2 regions of the Stenotrophomonas sp. genome follow, and region 2 is predicted to be linked to the other one. Evidence: predicted binding sites of a transcription regulator. Region 2 holds the regulator's gene; the other holds the start of a gene.

Region 1 (9,208 bases), on a different contig from region 2:
GCCTGTGCATCACCAAGCTGGACGTGCTCGATGGCATGGAAAAGCTGAAGGTCTGCATCGCCTACGAATACAACGGCAAGCGCACCGAGTACGCGCCGCTGGACGCGCAGGGCTGGGAAGAATGCACCCCGGTGTATCTGGAGTTCCCGGGCTGGAGCGAGAACACCCACGGCATCACCCAGTGGGACGACCTGCCGCCGGCCGCACGCGCCTACCTGCGTTCGCTGGAAGAGCTGGCCGGCTGCCCGATCAGCATCGTCTCCACCGGCCCGGACCGCGACCACACCATGGTCCTGCAGGATCCGTTCGCCTGAGGTGGCGCCGGGCCATGCCCGGCGTTGGTGACAGGAAAAGCCCCGCGCACGCGGGGCTTTTTCGTTACTGTGTGGCCAGGCCAGCGGGGAAGCGACGCGATGACCAGGATGTCAGCGTGAAAGGCGGGACGGTAGTGCGGGTCACCCTGTGGGTGTCGTGGAGCCTGTGGTGCATGGCCTGCCTGGTTCTGGCGCTTGGCGCCATCGCCAACTGCCTGGCCTCGCGTACCCAGACCCTGCCTCTGCTGCTGAGCCCGGGTGCGACGGCCGAGGTGACGGTCTACCGCCTCATCGATGACCAGCTTCGGCTGCGCCTGCGCTATGCCGCGGACGGTACAGAGGCTGACCCTGAAGTGCTGCTGCGCATCGAGACTCCCACCGAACATGGAGACTTCCGCGCACGGGAGCGTTCGGGAGTGGCCGGGCAGGGCATCGACCGCGCGCTGGTATCGGTTGAGTCCAGCGGCCTCATGGCCTCCTACTTTGGTTACGGTCGCGGCGACGCATTGCCACGCGGCCGCTCATGGCTGCGGGTAACCGTGCTGGAGGTGGATCCGGCGCTGGCGGGACGCACTGCAGACATCGAGCTGCAGCCGCCGCTGGGTCTGCTGAAGCTGACCGACCTGGACTACCTCTGGCTGTGGCCGTTCTTTTTCTGGAAGATGGCGGCGCTGTTCCTGCTGATTCCGGGGGCTGCGTTGACTGTCTTCACTTTGGCGTTGCGGCGCCAGCAGCGCCGGGCATCGGTGCCGCCGACTTCAGCAAGGGATAGGGATTGATCGACTCTCCCTTCCACCACTGCTTCTCCGGCCCCAACACATGCACTTCGAAGTGCAGGTGCGGGGCCTCGGCGCTGGCATTGCCGGTGCTGCCGACGTAGCCGATCACATCCCCGCGCTTGATCGCCTGTTTCTCGGCCAGGCCATCGGCATAGCGCTGCAGGTGCGCGTAGTAGTAGCACCAGCGTCCGCTGGGCTCGAACTGGTAGATCGTCAGCCCGCCGCGTTCGCTGTCGAACAGTTTTTCCACCGTGCCATCAGCCACCGCGAGTACCGGCGTACCGGCATCGGCCAGGATGTCGATGGCATCGTGTACGCGGCCTTCGCTGCGTGCATCGGTGAAGGTATCGCGCAGCTGCGAGGCCAGGATGCCCTGCACCGGCAGCAGCAGGCCGGACGGTGCATCCGCAGCCTGCGCGGCCGGCGGCGCGGTGGTGGCGGGTGGGGCCGTTGCGCGTGGCGCTGGTTCGACCACCGGCGCGGCGGACACCGCCGATGGCGCTGCCGGCAGCGAGGCGGCTACCGGCTCACTCCCATCGCGACGCAGCCACCAACCTGCCCCCAGTCCCAGCAGTACGCCCAATACGATCAGCTGCGAAAGACGCATGGGCTTACTCCTGCATCACCACGGGCACCGAAGTATCCACTGCGTCGGCCACACGCACCGCATCCCAGTTGGTCATGCGTACGCAGCCATGCGATTCGGTCTTGCCCACGTGGCTGGGTTCGGGTGTGCCATGCAGGCCGTAGTGCGGCTTGGACAGGTCGATCCAGACCCGGCCGACCGGATTGTTCGGGCCCGGTGGCAGCGTCGCCTTCTTTTCGCCCTTGCGCGCATCCCAGAACAACTTCGGGTTGTAGTGGAACGGCGGGTCGCGATACACGCCCAGGATCTTCCATTCGCCGATCGGCAACGGGTCGTGCTGGCTGCCCGACGACACCGGCACCTGCGCGATCAGCTTGCCCTGCGCATCCAGCAACTGCAGGGTGGAGTCGGATTTGTCGACCACGATCTTCGCCGCCTTCGGCAATGCCGCTGGTGCGATGTTGGGCACTTGGATGCGGCTGCCAGCCTTGGTCAGATCCACGCCGGGATTGAGCACCTTCAGCAACTCCGGCGAGGCGTGGAAGCGCTCGCCCAGGGCTTCTTCCACACTGCTGAAACCCAGCGATTTCAGCTTGGCCTGTGCGGCAGGTCCTTTCGGTATGGGCTGGAACGGGCCGGCAACATCCTCGGCAGTCAGCGTGTAGCTGGCCAGCGGCGTGATCGTATCGGCCTGTAGAGCCTTCCAGGTGGCGTCGTCCAGCTCACCCGTTACGGTCAGCCCATGCGCGGCCTGGAAGCCCGCCACCGCGCGTCGCTGGTTGCTGCCCACTTCGCCATCGATCTGGCCAGGCGAGAAATTCGCGCGATCCAGCAGCACTTGGGCATGCAGTGCGGAGCGCACTGCGGTGTCCGGGCCGGCCTTCTCGGCAATGGGGGCGGGCAGGTTGGGCGGCGGCACCTGCGCGAAGGCCGGCGACGCCAGCAGCGAGAGTGCGAGCAGGGTGGATCGGGACACAGATGAGGGCATTGGGATCTCCAGCAGGTACGCCGCCACCTTGCCCGCAGACAGCGCCGAGCCGCCGTGAAAGGGATCTGATGCCCGCATGAGCAGGCATGTCATTGCGGCTGATTGCCAGCGGCAGGTGCCGCTGGGACGGGGACTCACCAAGGTGAACCGTGGCCGAAGCCACCGATGGAGGGCGATCAAGATTGCCTGCCGTGCCGCCGATAAGGCCACATCCCCCCGTATTGGATACCCCCATGAACTACTTGAGGAACGTCAGGGTTGCCTGGCGTCTTGGGCTGGGCTTTGGCCTGTTGCTGCTGCTGGTCGCCGCCGTGGTGGCCACCGGCGCCACTGCCAGTGTCGTGCAGAAGCGCGCGATGCAGCAGGTGGTCGACGTCAGCGTGGCCAAGGTGCGCCTGCTGTCGCAGATGCTCGATGCCAACAACCAGATGATGGTCGTGCGCCGCGAAATGCTGATCCGTCAGGGCGAAGACCGCGGCAGCGACGAGAAGCGCATCGCCGACCTGGTCAAGCGCTATGAGGCCAGCTGGACCGCCTACCAGGCGCTGCCCAGCGATGCCCAGGGCAAGACCATCGCGGAAACCATCGCGGCCAAGCGTGCCGTTGCGCGCCCGCTCAACAAGCAGACCAGCGAACTGATGGAGCAGGGCGATTATCCCGGCGCCGTGGCGCTGACCCTGGGCGCGGTGCAGGAAGCGGCCAACGGCTGGAACAAGGCGCTGTCCGATGGCGTGGACTTCGAGGAGAAGGAAAGCCGTGAAGCTGCCGCCGAAGCGATCCGCCTGGGCGAACGCAGCCTGCTGCAGCTGCTGGTGCTGGGCGGCGTCGCGCTGCTTGCCGGCATCGGCGCCTCGGTGATGATCGGCCGCAGCCTGACCGGCCCGCTGGCGCGCGCGGTGAACCTGGCCGAGCGGCTGTCCAAGGGCCAGCTGGACCAGGAGTTCCGCCTCGGTGGCCGGGATGAGCTGACCCAGCTGGGCGAGGCCATGGCCAGCGTGCGGCAGAGCGTGCAGGCGGCGATCGGCGCGCAGCTGCAGATGGCTGAGCAGCACGAAGCGGGTGCGATCCGCTATCGCATGGACGACAGTGCCTTCCCCGGTGATTTCGGCCGCATGGTGCAGGCCACCAACAGCCTGGTCGAATCGCACGTGCAGGTGGAGCTGCTGATGGCCGAAGTGATGCAGCGTTACGCGATCGGCGACCTCAGCCGTGACCTGCCGGACTACCCGGGCGAGAAGGGCACGCTGACCCGCACTCTGGCCGCGGTAAAGCAGAGCCTGATGGCGATCAACGCGCAGATCGATGAACTGGCCCGTGCGGCTCGCGCCGGCGACTTCAGCATGCGTGGCGATGCTGCTGCGTTCCAGTACCAGTTCAAGGCAATGGTCGAACACCTCAACGGCATGATGGCCAGTTCGCAGGCCAGCATTGCCGATGTTTCCGACGTGCTGCGCGCGATCTCGCACGGTGACCTGACCGCACGCATGGACGGTGAGTACGACGGCGTGTTCGCGCGCATGCGCGACGACGCCAACACCACCACCGCACAGCTGACCGGCATTGTGCGGGGCATCCAGGTGGCTGCCGACAGCATCAACAACGCGGCACAGGAACTGGCCGCCGGCAACAACGACCTGTCGCGCCGCACCGAGCAGCAGGCGGCCAACCTGGAGGAAGCTGCCGCGTCGATGGAGGAGCTGACCTCCACCGTGCGCCAGAACGCCGAGCTGGCGCGTCAGGCCGACAGCGAAGCGCATGCCGCCGGTGCCGCCGTACGCGAGACCGAGCAGGCGATGGCGCAGATGGCCTCGGTGATGGGTGAGATCGATCAGTCCTCGGCACGCATCTCGGAAATCTCCACCGTTATCGACGGCATCGCGTTCCAGACCAACATCCTGGCGCTGAACGCTGCGGTGGAAGCCGCGCGCGCGGGCGAGCAGGGCCGTGGTTTTGCCGTGGTCGCCAGCGAAGTACGCACGCTCGCGCAGCGCGCCGGCGTCGCGGCCAAGGAGATCAAGGAGCTGATCGAAGACGCCGCTGCCAAGGTGAAGAGTGGCCTGGCGGTGACCGTTGAATCGGAAGCAGCGATCGCGCGCGTGGCCCAGGCCAGCTCGCGCACCACCCAGCTGATGAGCGACATCGCAGCGGCCAGCAAGGAACAGGCGGCCGGTATCGAGCAGGTCAACCAGGTGGTGGTGCAGATGGACCAGGTGACGCAGCAGAACGCGGCCCTGGTGGAAGAAGCCACTGCGGCGAGCCGCGCGCTGGAGGAGCAGGCACATGCGTTGACCACGTCGGTGGCGGTGTTCAAGGTGGAAGGCGCGACGGTCTCTGCTGTGCCCCGTCGCGCGGCCTGAGCGGGCTGCCAGTGCAGTAACAGGAATGCGGCCGCCTTGGGCGGCCGTATTTGCATCGCCCGCTCAGGCAGCAGGGAGGATCGCCCTCATTGCTCCAGGACGCTGCCGAGCATGGCCCCAAGCACGTACAGCACGCCAAGCGTGGGAGGAATCACCAGAAGGTAGACGGTGATCCAGGTCATTCCGGAAAGCCAGCGTCCCACGCCGATGACGTTGAGTGCCGCGGTCTGCAGCATCACCGGCAGTTGCATGAGGATGTAGGCGCTCTTGGGGTCGCTGTTGGACCGGGCATCGAGCACCAGCCAGGTGGTCAGCGCGAGATAGAGCGCGCATAGGGCAATGCCGGTCCAGCTGAGCCAGCGTGGCTTGCGCATGCCGCCTTCCTCGTCTGTCCGGGGCCATCAGGGTAGCGCCGCGAGCAGCGGCGTGCACTTCCCTGGGGCGAGCCGATAAGCGAAGCTGCGCGGCAGCGAGTCGTGCGAAGGGACCTGAGAGGTGAGCAATGTGATGAACGCCGTGATGCTCCCGATCGTGATGCTGCCCGGGCTGGATGGCAGCGGCCTGCTGTCGACATGCTTCGTGGAAGCGATGCAGGACCAGGGGGTTACCGTGCAGGTGCTGCCGCTGCCCATGCACGGGCCACAGGACTACGTTACATTGGCGTCGATCCTGCGCCCGCAGCTTCCCATCTCTCCCTTTGTGCTGCTGGCTGAATCGTTTGCCGGGCCGCTGGCTATCGAACTGGCGGTGGCTTCACCGCCGGGATTGCGCGGATTGATACTGAGTACGACCTTCGCGCGGCGACCGGTGCCGCTGCCAGCGGCGAGCGCACGCTTGCTTGCCCCTGCATGGCCACCGCCGCCGCTGGCGTTGCTGGCCCGGCTTCTGCTGGGGCATTGGCGGACACGCATGAACCTTCGCGAGCTGCGACATGCGATCGCTGCGGTACCGACCGCGATCCTGCGGCAGCGCGCTGCGGCGACACTGCAGATCGATGTCCGCGCGCAGTTGCCGAAGCTCACGCTGCCGACGTTATGCCTGCATGCACGACAGGACCACCTGTTGTGGCCGCCCAGCGTGGCCGAGCTGCAGGTCTTGTTGCCCGATGCCCGGCACGTATCGCTGGAAGGGCCGCATCTACTGCTGCAGGCCCGTGCCGAGGCAGCCGCAGCCGAAGTTGCCGCATGGATGAGGGCGTTCCCCTCCTGATCGAAGACTCAGCCGCGTGCGCGCGTGCGCGCGGCTTTCTTCGCCGCCGCCTTGCGCACGGTCTTCTTCGCGGCCCGCGTCTTGGCTGCCTTCTTCGCGGCGGCGCTCCGCGCGGCGGCCGTACCCGCCTTCTTTACCGCTGCCTTCTTCGCCGTCTTCTTTGCGGCCTTCTTTGTCGCGGTCTTGCGAGCCGGTGCCTTCTTCGCCACCGCCTTCTTCGCAGGTGCCTTCTTCGCCGCCGTCCTCTTGGTTGCGGCCTTCTTTGTGGCCGATTTCCTGGCAGGCGCCTTCTTGGCAGCCTTCTTGCTGGTCGCCTTCTTCGCGCCCTTGCGGGCACTGCCGGCGCGCTTGCCGCCGCCGTCCTGCTTGTTCACGGTGGCCCAGGCAATGCGTTCGGCGGTGCCTTCACTCGCGCCGCGATCACGTTCGCTTTCCTCGATGTGCTCGGCCTGGCGCTTCTGCTTTTCGGTGTATGCGGATTTGTCACCACGTGGCATGACGATTCTCCTGTCGTTGTGGTCAGGCCAGCAGGCGCAGCTTGGGCTCGCGCGCCCACTGGCGGGTGGCGGCCGCCGCCAGGAATGCCTTGGCGTCTTCTGCTTCGACGATGCCGGGGTCGTTGCCGACGCGCGCCGCCTTCAGCAGCACCTGGCCGCCCGCGTCGCTGGCGATGGCCTTCAGGTGTGCCCACGCCTGGCTGACGAATTCGACGGCTGCACTCTCTTTCGACAAGGCCTTCGCGGCTTCAAGGCTGAGCACCACGGCTACTGCATCGAACACGGCTGACGGGGTGCCCGCCAGCTGCCCATCTGCCGCCTGCAATGCGCCATCGCTCAGCGTGGCGCCTCCCACTTTTGGCGCGACAAGCTTCACGTCTGCACCTGCCTTCCGGACGGCCTTGCTCAGGCTGGCAATCACGCGCGCGTCGGAGCCTTCGTCGAACAGGATGCCGATGCAGCGACCCTGCAGGGTGGGCTTGTTACGCCCGATCACGCGCACCTCGGGAGCGGGTGGCATGTCCAGCACCGGCGTGGCGGTTGGGGCCGGGTCGGGCAGCGCAGGCAAGGCCAGGCCATCGGCCACGCGCTGCGCCAGCGCGTCATCGATGTTGCGCAGGTGGCTGACGGTGCGCACCCGCACCTTCAGCGTTTCCACCTTGGACAACTCGAACACCAGCGCCGATGCCAGGTGCGCCTGCTCCGGCTTTTCCAGGCTGCGGAAGAACATCCGGGCCTGGCTGTAGTGGTCGGCGAAACTCTCCGCGCGGGTGCGGCCCTTGCGGCCATCGTCGGCGCTGGCATGGCTGCGGAATCCGGCAGGCGTCTCGCGCGGGGTGTCGTCCTGCAGCGAGCTGGGATCGTAGGCGACGCGGCCCTTGGGCACCTGCATCTGCATGTGGCCGTCGCGCTGATGATTGGCAAACGGACACTTCGGTGCATTCACCGGGATCTGGTGGAAGTTCGGGCCGCCCAGGCGCAGCAGCTGGGTGTCCAGGTAGGAGAACAGGCGGCCCTGCAGCAGCGGGTCGTTGCTGAAGTCGATGCCGGGCGGCACGTTGGCCGGGCAGAACGCCACCTGCTCGGTCTCGGCGAAGAAGTTGTCGGGCCAGCGGTCCAGTACCATGCGCCCGATCACCTGCAACGGCACCAGCGATTCGGGAATGATCTTGGTTGGATCCAGGTGGTCGAACGGGAATGCGTCGGCGTCTTCTTCGGTGAACAGCTGCACCGCCAGCTCCCATTCGGGAAAGTCGCCGCGCTGGATGGCCTCGAACAGGTCGCGGCGATGGAAGTCATTGTCGGCCGATTGCAGTTTCAACGCTTCGTCCCAGACCGTGGACTGAATGCCCAGCTTGGGCCGCCAGTGGAACTTGACGAACGTCGACTCGCCGGCATCGTTCAGCAGGCGGAAGCTGTGCACACCGAAGCCTTCGATCATCCGCAGCGAACGCGGGATGGCGCGGTCGCTCATCGCCCACATGATCATGTGCATCGATTCGGGCATCAGCGAAATGAAGTCCCAGAACGTGTCATGGGCCGACGCGGCCTGCGGGAAGGCGCGGTCCGGTTCCATCTTCACTGCGTGCACCAGATCCGGAAACTTCATCGCGTCCTGGATGAAGAACACCGGGATGTTGTTGCCGACCAGATCCCAGTTGCCCTCCTTGGTGTAGAACTTGACCGCAAAGCCGCGCACGTCGCGCGGGGTATCCACCGAGCCTGCGCCACCGGCCACGGTCGAGAAGCGGGTGAATACCGGCGTCTTCACGCCGACCTCGGTCAGGATGCGTGCGCGGGTATGGGCTGCCAGTGATCGGGTCAGCTCGAAGTAGCCGTGTGCTGCGCTGCCACGTGCGTGCACGATGCGCTCGGGAATGCGTTCGTGATCGAAGTGGGTGATCTTCTCGCGCAGGATGAAGTCCTCCAGCAGCGTGGGCCCCCGAGGTCCCTGCCGCAGAGAGTTCTGGTTGTCCGCCACCGGAATGCCCTGGTCGGTGGTCATTGCCGGATGGCTGCCCCCGGCCTGCTGGTGCAGTTCATCGCCGTTGCCGCGGTGGTGGTTCTCGGCGTGGGTGGTTGCGCGCTTGCCGGTCGGCTTGCTGGCGGCCATTGACGTTGGCTCCGGATGCTCAAAGAGAACCACGACACTGGAACCGGGCCCGTTAAACCGAGGTCCGGCAAAGGTGAACGTACAGGCAAAAGCAGGCTCGGGTATGCTTGTTCCATGCGAGTCGAGCCCGCCGACATCGAAGCCCTGTTCGACGCCATCCCGGATGTGCTGTTCTTCATCAAGGACCGCCAGGGGCGTTACACCCACGTCAACCAGACCATGCTGCGGCGGCTGGGTCTGCGCGCGCGCAAGGACGTGATCGGGCGTACGGCGGCCGAAATCTACCCGACCGGCCTCAGTGCGGACTACGTTGACCAGGACGCCCGCGTGCTGTCCGGTGAGGTGATCGAGAACCTGATGGAGCT
Region 2 (9,208 bases):
CTACAGAACGGGCCGTCGCTAGATCCACGCCATGCGTGGAACGGTTCTTGCACGCACCCCGGCACCTCCTGCCGCAGTGCCCGTGATGTCCGAGAACGAATCCGCCGGCGAAAAGACCGAACAACCGACAGAAAAACGCCTGCGCGACGCCCGTGAACAGGGCAACCTGCCGCGCTCGCGCGAACTTGGCACCGCCGCCGTGTTCGGCGCCGGCGTGCTGGCGGTGATGGCCATGAGCGGCTCGATCGGCCGTGGCGCCACGGCCTGGATGAAGCACGCGCTCAGCCCGGAACAGAGCCTGCGGCAGAACCCGAAGGAGCTGTTCGGCCACTTCGGCGACCTGCTGCTGCAGTTCATGCTGGTGATCGCACCGCTGGTGCTGGTCTGCCTGCTGGCCAGCTTCGTCGCCCCGCTGGTGATGGGCGGCCTGCGCTGGTCGCAGAAGGCGTTGCTGCCCGACATCAACCGCATGAACCCGATGAGCGGGCTCAAGCGCCTGTATGGCCCGGAGGCGATTGCCGAATTCACCAAATCGCTGCTGCGCGTGGCCTTCGTCGGCGTCGCCGCCGGGCTGGTGGTCTGGACCGGCTTCGACACCCTGCGCGGGCTGATCCACCACCCGCTGGAAACCGCCATCACCGATGGCCTGGGCTTCACCCTGCGCCTGTTGCTGGCCACCGCCGGCGCGATGCTGGTGCTGGCCGCCATCGATGCGCCGTACCAGCGCTGGAACTGGACGCGCAAGCTGAAGATGACCCGCGAGGAACTGCGCCGGGAAATGAAGGAAAGCGAGGGCAGCCCCGAGGTGAAGGGCCGCATCCGCCAGCTGCAGCAGCAGATGGCCAACCGCCGGATGATGGAGGCGGTGCCCACTGCCGACGTGGTGGTGGTCAACCCCACCCACTACGCGGTGGCCCTGAAGTACGAGGGCGGCGCCATGAACGCCCCCACCGTGGTCGCGCTGGGCGTGGACGAAACCGCCCTGCGCATCCGTGAAGTGGCCGACGGCAACAAGGTGGCGATCGTCTCCGCCCCGCCTTTGGCACGCGCCTTGTATCGGGAAGGCCAACTCGGAAAGGAAATCCCCGTGAGACTGTATTCGGCCGTCGCCCAGGTCCTGTCCTACGTCTACCAGCTGCGCGCCTGGCGCACTGGCCCGATGCCGGACGCCCCGCACATCCAGGTGGATGAATTCGGCAAGGGAGGCCGCCCGTGAGCGCCCAGCCCTCCGCCGGTTTCAACACCCGCCGCGCCCTGGAAATGATCCGCCAGGGCCTTGGCGCGCCGCTGATCGTGCTGGCCCTGCTGGCCATGGTCGTGGTGCCGCTGGCCGCGCCGGTGCTCGATGCGCTGTTCACCTTCAACATCGCCATCTCGCTGATGGTGCTGCTGGCGGTGGTCTACGTGAAGCGCCCGCTGGACTTCACCATCTTCCCGATCGTGCTGCTGATCACCACCATGCTGCGGCTGGCGCTGAACGTGGCCTCCACCCGTGTGATCCTGCTGAACGGCCAGAACGGCCATGATGCCGCGGGCAAGGTCATCGCCGCCTTCGGTGAATTCGTGATCGGCGGCAACTACGCGGTCGGCATCGTGGTGTTCGCGATCCTGACCATCATCAATTTCGTGGTCATTACCAAGGGTGCCGGCCGCGTTTCGGAAGTGACCGCGCGCTTCATCCTGGACGCGATGCCCGGCAAGCAGATGGCGATCGACGCCGACCTCAACGCCGGTTTGCTGACGCGTGAAGAAGCCAAGCTGCGCCGCGAGGAAGTGCGTGAGGAAGCCGACTTCTACGGTGCGATGGACGGCGCCAGCAAGTTCATCCGCGGCGATGCCATTGCCGGCATCCTGATCCTGTTCATCAACATGCTCGGCGGCCTGGCCGTGGGCGTGCTGCAGCATGGCATGCCGTTCGGCGAAGCCGCCGCCACCTACACCCTGCTGTCGATCGGTGACGGCCTGGTAGCGCAGCTGCCGGCCCTGCTGGTCTCCAGCGCCGTGGCCATGCTGGTTACCCGCGCCTCGCGCTCGCAGGACATGGCCCAGGCCATGACCGGCCAGGTGTTCGGCCAGTACCGTGCGCTGGCGATCACCGCCGGCATCATCGGCGTGGTCGGCCTGGTGCCGGGCATGCCCAACGTCGCTTTCCTGACGCTGGCCGCGATCCTCGGCTTCATCGCCTGGAAGCTGTACCGCAAGGGCAAGGCGCCGGCTGCCGATGCGGCAGGCGGTGGCACCGATGCCGCCGCACTCAACGCACTCGGCCGCCCGGCCGCACCGGCACCGACTGCCGAACTGAGCTGGGACGAACTGCGCCCGGTCGATCCGCTGGGCCTGGAGGTCGGCTACCGGCTGATCCCGCTGGTGGACAGCAACCAGGGCGGCGAACTGATGGCGCGCATCAAGGGCGTGCGCCGCAAGCTGACCCAGGATGTCGGCTTCCTGATCCCGTCGGTGCACATCCGCGACAACCTGGAACTGCCGGCCAACGGCTACCGCGTGCTGGTGCACGGCGTGCCGGTGGCCACCGCCGAGATCCACCCCGACCGCGAGCTGGCGCTGGACCCGGGCAGCGCGCTCGGCGCGCTGGAAGGCATCGCCGGCAAGGACCCCGCGTTCGGCCTGGACGCCACCTGGATCCAGCCGCACCAGCGCGCCCAGGCCGAAACGCTGGGCTACACCGTGGTCGATCCGGCGACCGTGGTCGCCACCCATCTGTCGCACCTGATCCGTGAGCACGCGCCGGAACTGCTCGGCCACGAAGAAGTGCAGCACCTGCTGGCCAACCTGGCCAAGAGCGCGCCCAAGCTCGTCGAAGATCTGACGCCGAAGGCGTTGCCGCTGTCGGCGGTGGTGCGCGTGCTGCAGAACCTGCTGGTCGAGCGCATTCCGATCCGCCAGCTGCGCAAGATCGCCGAGGCACTGGTCGAACATGCGCCCAGCAGCCAGGACCCGGCCGTGCTGACCGCCGCTGTTCGCACCGCACTGGGCCGCTTCATCGTGCAGGAGATCGCCGGAATGTCGGCGGAGCTGCCGGTGTTCACCCTCAATCCGCAATTGGAACGTGTCTTGCAGGAGTCCACGCAGGGCAACGGCGCCGCGCTGGAACCCGGACTCGCTGAGCGACTGCACCAGAGCCTGGCCGAATGTGTCAGCAAGCAGGAAGCCCGCAACGAGCCCGCGGTCGTGCTGGTACCTGGCCCGGTGCGCGCCGCGCTGGCCCGCCTGGTCCGCCACAGCGTTCCGTCGCTGTCGGTCCTGGCCTACAGCGAGGTGCCGGAGGACAAGCGCCTGAAGCTGGTCGGAACGATCAGCTGACGCCGCCCTGCGATGCGCCAGAAAACAGACACCACTTTCGAACCAACGCAACAGACAGATACCAAGGGGAACCCGCACCGTGCAGACCACCGACCACCCGAGTTCTCCGACCGCCACCCCGCCGTCTTCGCCCCGTGACCACAGCATGAAAATCAAACGATTCGTCGCCGCCGACATGCGCTCGGCCATGAACCTGGTGCGCAAGGAACATGGTCCTGACGCCGTGATCCTGTCCAACCGCCGGATCGAGGAAGGCATCGAGATCGTCGCCGCCGCCAACTACGACGAGAGCGCCGTGCAGCGTGCACTGGAAGCCTCGCGCCGTGACGTCGCACCGCCGCCGGCACCCAAGCCGCGCACCGCCGCCGACGCGGTGATCGCCGCCGTCACCCGCCGCCGCAGCAGCACCCCGGCGCCGGAACCGGTCGCGGCCACCACCTCGGCAGTGGCCGCCCTCGCCCGCGCCGCCGTCGGTGCCACCGGCCGCACCCTGGACAGCGCCGACGAGATCGTGCCGACCCGGGGCAGCACCGGCTTCGCCGCCACCCTGGCCCGCGCCGCCGTCAACGAACCGGCACCGCCGGATCAGACCTTCGCGCCGTTCGCCGAGGCCATCGTTGCACCGGCCGCCACCGTGCCGGCCAACCGCGCGCGCTTCCAGATCGACCCGCCGCACGAGGCGCATCACGAAAGCGTGGCCCCGACCGTGCTGCCGCCGCCGCTGCCGACCGCTGCCGTGATCGACGCGCAGCCCGGGATCGCCGCCAGCGAACCGGCAGCGGTCGAAGCCGCTATCGAGGCCAGCCCGGCCCCCATGCTGGCCCCGGCACCGACGCTGACCGTGGTTGCCCAGGACGACGCCGAGATCCGCCAGCTGCGCCAGGAAGTGGCCGGCATGCGCCAGGTGATCGAGCGCGAGATGAACCGCTTCACCGACGAGCGCCTGCGTGGCAGCCCGGTGCGCGCCACCGCGCTGGACCTGATGGACGAGTACGGTTTCGACGCCGGGCTGGCCCGCGACGTGGCCATGCAGATCCCGCTGGAGACCGAAGCCCATCGTGGCCGCGGCCTGATGCTGGGGCTGATCTCGCGCAAGCTGCCGATCGCCCCGGTCGACCCGCTGGAGGAAGGCGGCGTGATCGCGCTGGTCGGCCCGACCGGCGCCGGCAAGACCACCACCATCGCCAAGCTGGCCTCGCGCTTCGCCGAGAAGCACGCCCCGCGTGACGTCGCCCTGGTCACCACCGACACCACCCGCATCGGCGCCCGTGAACAGCTGTATGGCTACGGCCGCCAGCTCGGCATCGCCGTGCACGAGGCCAACAGCGGCACCGACCTGGACCAGCTGCTGGAACGCTTGAAGGACTACAAGCTGGTGCTGATCGATACCGCCGGCCTGGGCCCGCGCGACCGTGCCCTGGCCGCCCAGCTGCAGTGGCTGCGCGCCGCGCGCCAGGTGCGCACCCTGCTGGTGCTGCCGGCCAACACCAGCTTCGGCGACATGGACGAGGTGGTGCGCCGCTTCGGTGCGGCCAACCTGCAGGGCCTGGTGCTGAGCAAGCTGGACGAGACCGGCCGCTTCGGCAACGCCCTGTCGGTGGCCGTGGACCACGCCCTGCCGATCACCTGGGTGACCGATGGCCAGGACGTCCCGGAGGACCTGCACCGGGCCAGTGCAGCCAATCTTGTACTTCGCCTTGAAGATTTGCGCCGAGCGGCCGATATGCCCTGCAACCCGGAGTTGAACCATGCCGTCGCGTGAGTACGCCAAGCTGACCAAGACCTTCCCGCTGTCGGCCACCCGCAGCGAGCCGCTCGGCCCTGTGCGCACCATTGCCGTGACCGGCGGCAAGGGCGGCGTGGGCAAGACGAATGTGTCCGCCAACCTGGCGGTGGCGCTGGCCGGCATGGGCAAGCGCACGCTGCTGCTGGACGCCGACCTGGGCCTGGCCAACATCGACGTGATCCTGGGCTTGAACCCCACCTTTACGCTGGCCGACCTGGTGGCCGGCCGCTGCTCGCTGGATGACGTCATCGTCGAAGGCCCGAACGGCGTGCTGGTGGTCCCGGCCGCTTCCGGCCGCCGGCACATGGCCGAGCTGGCCCCGGCCGAGCATGTCGGCCTGGTCAACGTGTTCTCCGAACTGGAACGCGAGCTGGACATCATGGTGGTCGATACCGCCGCCGGCATCACCGACGGCGTGCTGACCTTCTGCCAGGCCGCGCAGGACACCGTGGTGGTGGTCTGTGACGAACCGGCCTCGATCACCGACGCCTACGCACTGATCAAGGTGCTGTCGCGCGAGCGCGGCGTGGACCGCATCCAGGTGGTGGCCAACATGGTGCGCGACCCGAACGAGGGCCGCGTGCTGTACGAGAAGCTGACCCGCGTCTGCGAGAAGTTCCTCGCCGATGTCTCGCTGAACTACCTGGGCTGCGTGCCGCAGGATGACTGGCTGCGCCTGTCGGTGCAGCGCCAGCAGCCGGTGGTGAAGGCCTATCCGTCCAGCCCGTCGGCGCTGGCGATCACCGAGATCGCACGCCGCACCGCGCGCTGGCAGGCACCGACCGAACCGCGCGGTGGCGTCGAGTTCTTCCTCGAACGCATCCTCAAGCAGCGTGGGGTGGCCGCATGAAAGGCGCAGCCCACCAGTACAGGGAAGTCCAGCGCTCGGCGGCCAACGAGGTCATCGCCCAGCATTCGGACCTGGTGCGACGCATCGCCCACCACCTGGCCGCGCGCCTGCCGGCCAGCGTCGAAGTCGATGATCTGATCCAGGCCGGCATGATGGGCCTGATCGAAGCCTCGCGCAGCTACGACGCCGACCAGGGCGCCTCGTTCGAGACCTATGCCTCGATCCGCATCCGCGGCTCGATGATCGACGAGATCCGCCGTGGCGACTGGGTGCCGCGCTCGGTGCACCGCCGTGCACGCGACGCCGCCGCCACCATCCGCCGCCTGGAACAGAGCACGGGCCGTGCCGCCAGCGCCACCGAAGTGGCCGCCGCGATGGAGATGCCGCTGCCCGAGTACCTGAGGCTGATGGAAGACGCCGCACGTGGCCAGGTGCTGAGCCTGGAGTCGCGCATCGAAGACCAGGGCGAACTGGATACCGTCGCCCAGGGCGGCCCGACCCCGCAGCAGGTGCTGGAGCGCGGCGAGTTCGGTCGCGAGCTGGGCAAGGCCATCGGCCACCTGCCCGAGCGCGAACAGCTGGTGCTCTCGCTGTACTACGAGCAGGAGCTGAACCTGAAGGAGATCGGCGCGGTGCTCGGCGTGAGCGAGTCGCGGGTCTGCCAGATCCATGGCCAGGCCGTGCTGCGCCTGCGCGGCCGCCTGAAGATCTTCGAGGCCGTCGACGCCGGCCTGGAAGAATGAACATCCCCGAGGCGACTGCCCCCGGCCGCCCGGAATGAACAACAAAGGAACTCTGCTTTGAACAAGAACATGCGCATCCTCATCGTCGACGACTTCTCGACCATGCGTCGAATCGTCAAGAACCTGCTGGGCGATCTGGGCTTCACCAACACCGCCGAAGCCGAGGACGGGCATGCCGCACTGTCGCTGCTGCAGAGCCAGCCCTTCGATTTCGTGGTCACCGACTGGAACATGCCGGTGATGACCGGCATCGAACTGCTCAAGGCGATCCGTGCCGACGCCAAGCTGAAGACCCTGCCAGTGCTGATGGTCACCGCCGAAGCCAAGCGCGAGCAGATCATCGAAGCGGCCCAGAACGGCGTGAACGGCTACATCATCAAGCCCTTCACCGCGCAGACGCTGGAAGAGAAGCTGGGCAAGATCTTCGAACGCCTGGCGGCCAGCGCCTGATGGATACCACGGTCGACAAGAACGCCCTCGCCCTGCGCCTGCAGGAAGCCCTGGATGCCCTGGAGTCCGGTGACGAAGCCGCCTGGCGGCAACGCATCGACGGACTGGTCGCGCTGCGCACGCAGCCGATGATGAGCGGCCTCTCGCGGCTGGCCCGCGAGCTGGGGCAGGCCCTGGGCGAACTGCCGACCGTGCCCAGCGAGGCCGGCGAACTGGACGATGCGTGCGCACGCCTGGACCACGTGGTGGCGATGACCGAACAGGCCACCCACCGCACCCTGGACCTGGCCGAGGAATGCCGCAGCCTGACCGAGCAGCTGCGCGCCGAAGGCCTGCAGCCAGGCCAGGACGCGCAGCTCGAGCGCATCCGCCACAACCTGACCGAGATCGCCCTGACCCAGAGCTACCAGGACCTGACCGGGCAGATCATCCGTCGCGTGGTCGGCATCGTCCGCCGCGTGCATGAAGGCTTCGGCGCGCTCGGCCTGCCGCCGGAACAGCATCGCACCGACCCGGAACTGGCCGGGCCGGCACTGAAGGGACTGGACCGCCACGCGGTCTCGCAGAACGACGCCGACGACCTGTTGTCGGATCTGGGGCTGTAAGCATGAGCGCGGTATCCGACGACATCACTGCCGATTTCATCATCGAGGCACAGGAAATCCTGGATCGCCTCGGCGAACAGCTGGTGTCGCTGGAGCAGGCACCGCAGGACACCGAACAGCTCAACGCGGTGTTCCGGGGCTACCACACGCTCAAGGGCGGCGCGGGTTTCCTCGGTGTCACCGCCATGGTCGAGCTGTGCCACGCCGCTGAAGAAGCGCTGGGCGCTGCACGTGCCGGCCAGGCCGTGCTGCAGGCCCATCACTTCGACGCCGCCCAGCAATCGCTGGACTACCTGCAGTCGATGCTCGATGCCGTGTCTTCCGGCACCGAGCCGGGCTATGCACCGCCGGACCTGATCGCCCAGTTCGACGTGCATGGAGGTGCAGCAGCGCCTGCCGCCGCTGCCGCCGCACCGACGGCCGGTGCCGGCGACCTGATCACCGACGACGAGTTCGAGGCGCTGCTCGACCAGCTGCACGGTGGCAACGCACCGACTGCGGTGGCGCCGGCAAAGAAGGCCGACGACGGCCTGATCAGCGAAGATGAGTTCGAAGCCCTGCTCGACCAGCTGCACGGCGGCGCCGCACCCGGCGCCAGGCCCGCGGCTGCGGTGGCGCCGGCACCGATCGCCGCCCCGCGCCCGGCCGCCGCACCGGCACCGGTGGCCAAGCCGGCCGCCAAGCCGCTGGCCGAAGCCGAACACACCGTGCGCGTGGACACCAAGCGCCTGGATGCGATCGTCAACCTGATCGGCGAACTGGTGCTGTCGCGCAACCGGCTCAAGACCCTGCGTGCGCGCCTGCGCGACGAGGAGCTGGACCGCGCCGTGTCCACCCTGGACATCGCCACCGCGCGCCTGCAGTCGGCGGTGATGCGCACCCGCATGCAGCCGGTGGGCAAGGTATTCTCGCGCTTCCCCAAGGTCGCCCGCGACGTCGCCCGCTCGCTGAAGAAGGAAGTGGACCTGGAGCTGATCGGCGCGGAGACCGAGCTCGACCGCAACCTGGTCGAAGCGCTGGCCGACCCGCTGGTGCACCTGGTCCGCAACGCCATCGACCATGGCGTGGAAATGCCCGACCTGCGCGAAGCGCAGGGCAAGCCGCGCATGGGCCATGTGCGGTTGTCGGCGCAGCAGGAAGGTGACTACGTCAGCATCGAGGTGCAGGACGATGGCGCCGGCATCGATCCGGAAAAGCTGCGCGCGAAGGCACGCGAGAAGGGCCTGATCGATCCGGAAGCCGCCGCCCGCCTGAGCAGCGAGGAGTGCCTGCACCTGGTGTTCCTGCCCGGCTTCTCGACCAAGCAGCAGGTCACGGATATTTCCGGACGCGGCGTCGGCATGGACGTGGTGCAGTCGCGCATCCGCGAACTCAGCGGGCAGATCCAGATCCAGTCGGAGCTGGGCCGCGGCAGCCGCTTCCTGATCCGCGTACCGCTGACCCTGGCGATCCT

What was found. The regulator FliA, encoded in region 2, starts transcription of late flagellar genes. The targets are predictions, from matches to a motif close to TAAAGTTTNNCNNNCNNNGGCCGATAA.
Region 1: the regulator FliA is predicted to act here: its motif matches at 2,845-2,871, upstream of AC5JLE_RS15430 (methyl-accepting chemotaxis protein).

Annotation. Positions count from the first base shown of each region.
Region 1 covers NZ_JCACKF010000039.1:26,039-35,246, reverse strand. The annotation lists gene AC5JLE_RS15450 (adenylosuccinate synthase) at 1-314, shown strand, start outside; gene AC5JLE_RS15445 (hypothetical protein) at 431-1,093, shown strand; gene AC5JLE_RS15440 (M23 family metallopeptidase) at 1,023-1,700, opposite strand; gene AC5JLE_RS15435 (L,D-transpeptidase family protein) at 1,705-2,667, opposite strand; gene AC5JLE_RS15430 (methyl-accepting chemotaxis protein) at 2,901-5,024, shown strand; gene AC5JLE_RS15425 (hypothetical protein) at 5,111-5,398, opposite strand; gene AC5JLE_RS15420 (alpha/beta fold hydrolase) at 5,532-6,233, shown strand; gene AC5JLE_RS15415 (hypothetical protein) at 6,242-6,730, opposite strand; gene AC5JLE_RS15410 (catalase) at 6,753-8,843, opposite strand; gene AC5JLE_RS15405 (AraC family transcriptional regulator) at 8,958-9,208, shown strand, end outside.
Region 2 covers NZ_JCACKF010000037.1:340,162-349,369, forward strand. The annotation lists gene flhB (flagellar biosynthesis protein FlhB) at 86-1,216, shown strand; gene flhA (flagellar biosynthesis protein FlhA) at 1,261-3,321, shown strand; gene flhF (flagellar biosynthesis GTPase FlhF) at 3,467-5,083, shown strand; gene AC5JLE_RS15035 (MinD/ParA family ATP-binding protein) at 5,070-5,957, shown strand; gene AC5JLE_RS15040 (RNA polymerase sigma factor FliA) at 5,954-6,700, shown strand; gene cheY (chemotaxis response regulator CheY) at 6,758-7,150, shown strand; gene AC5JLE_RS15050 (protein phosphatase CheZ) at 7,150-7,755, shown strand; gene AC5JLE_RS15055 (chemotaxis protein CheA) at 7,758-9,208, shown strand, end outside.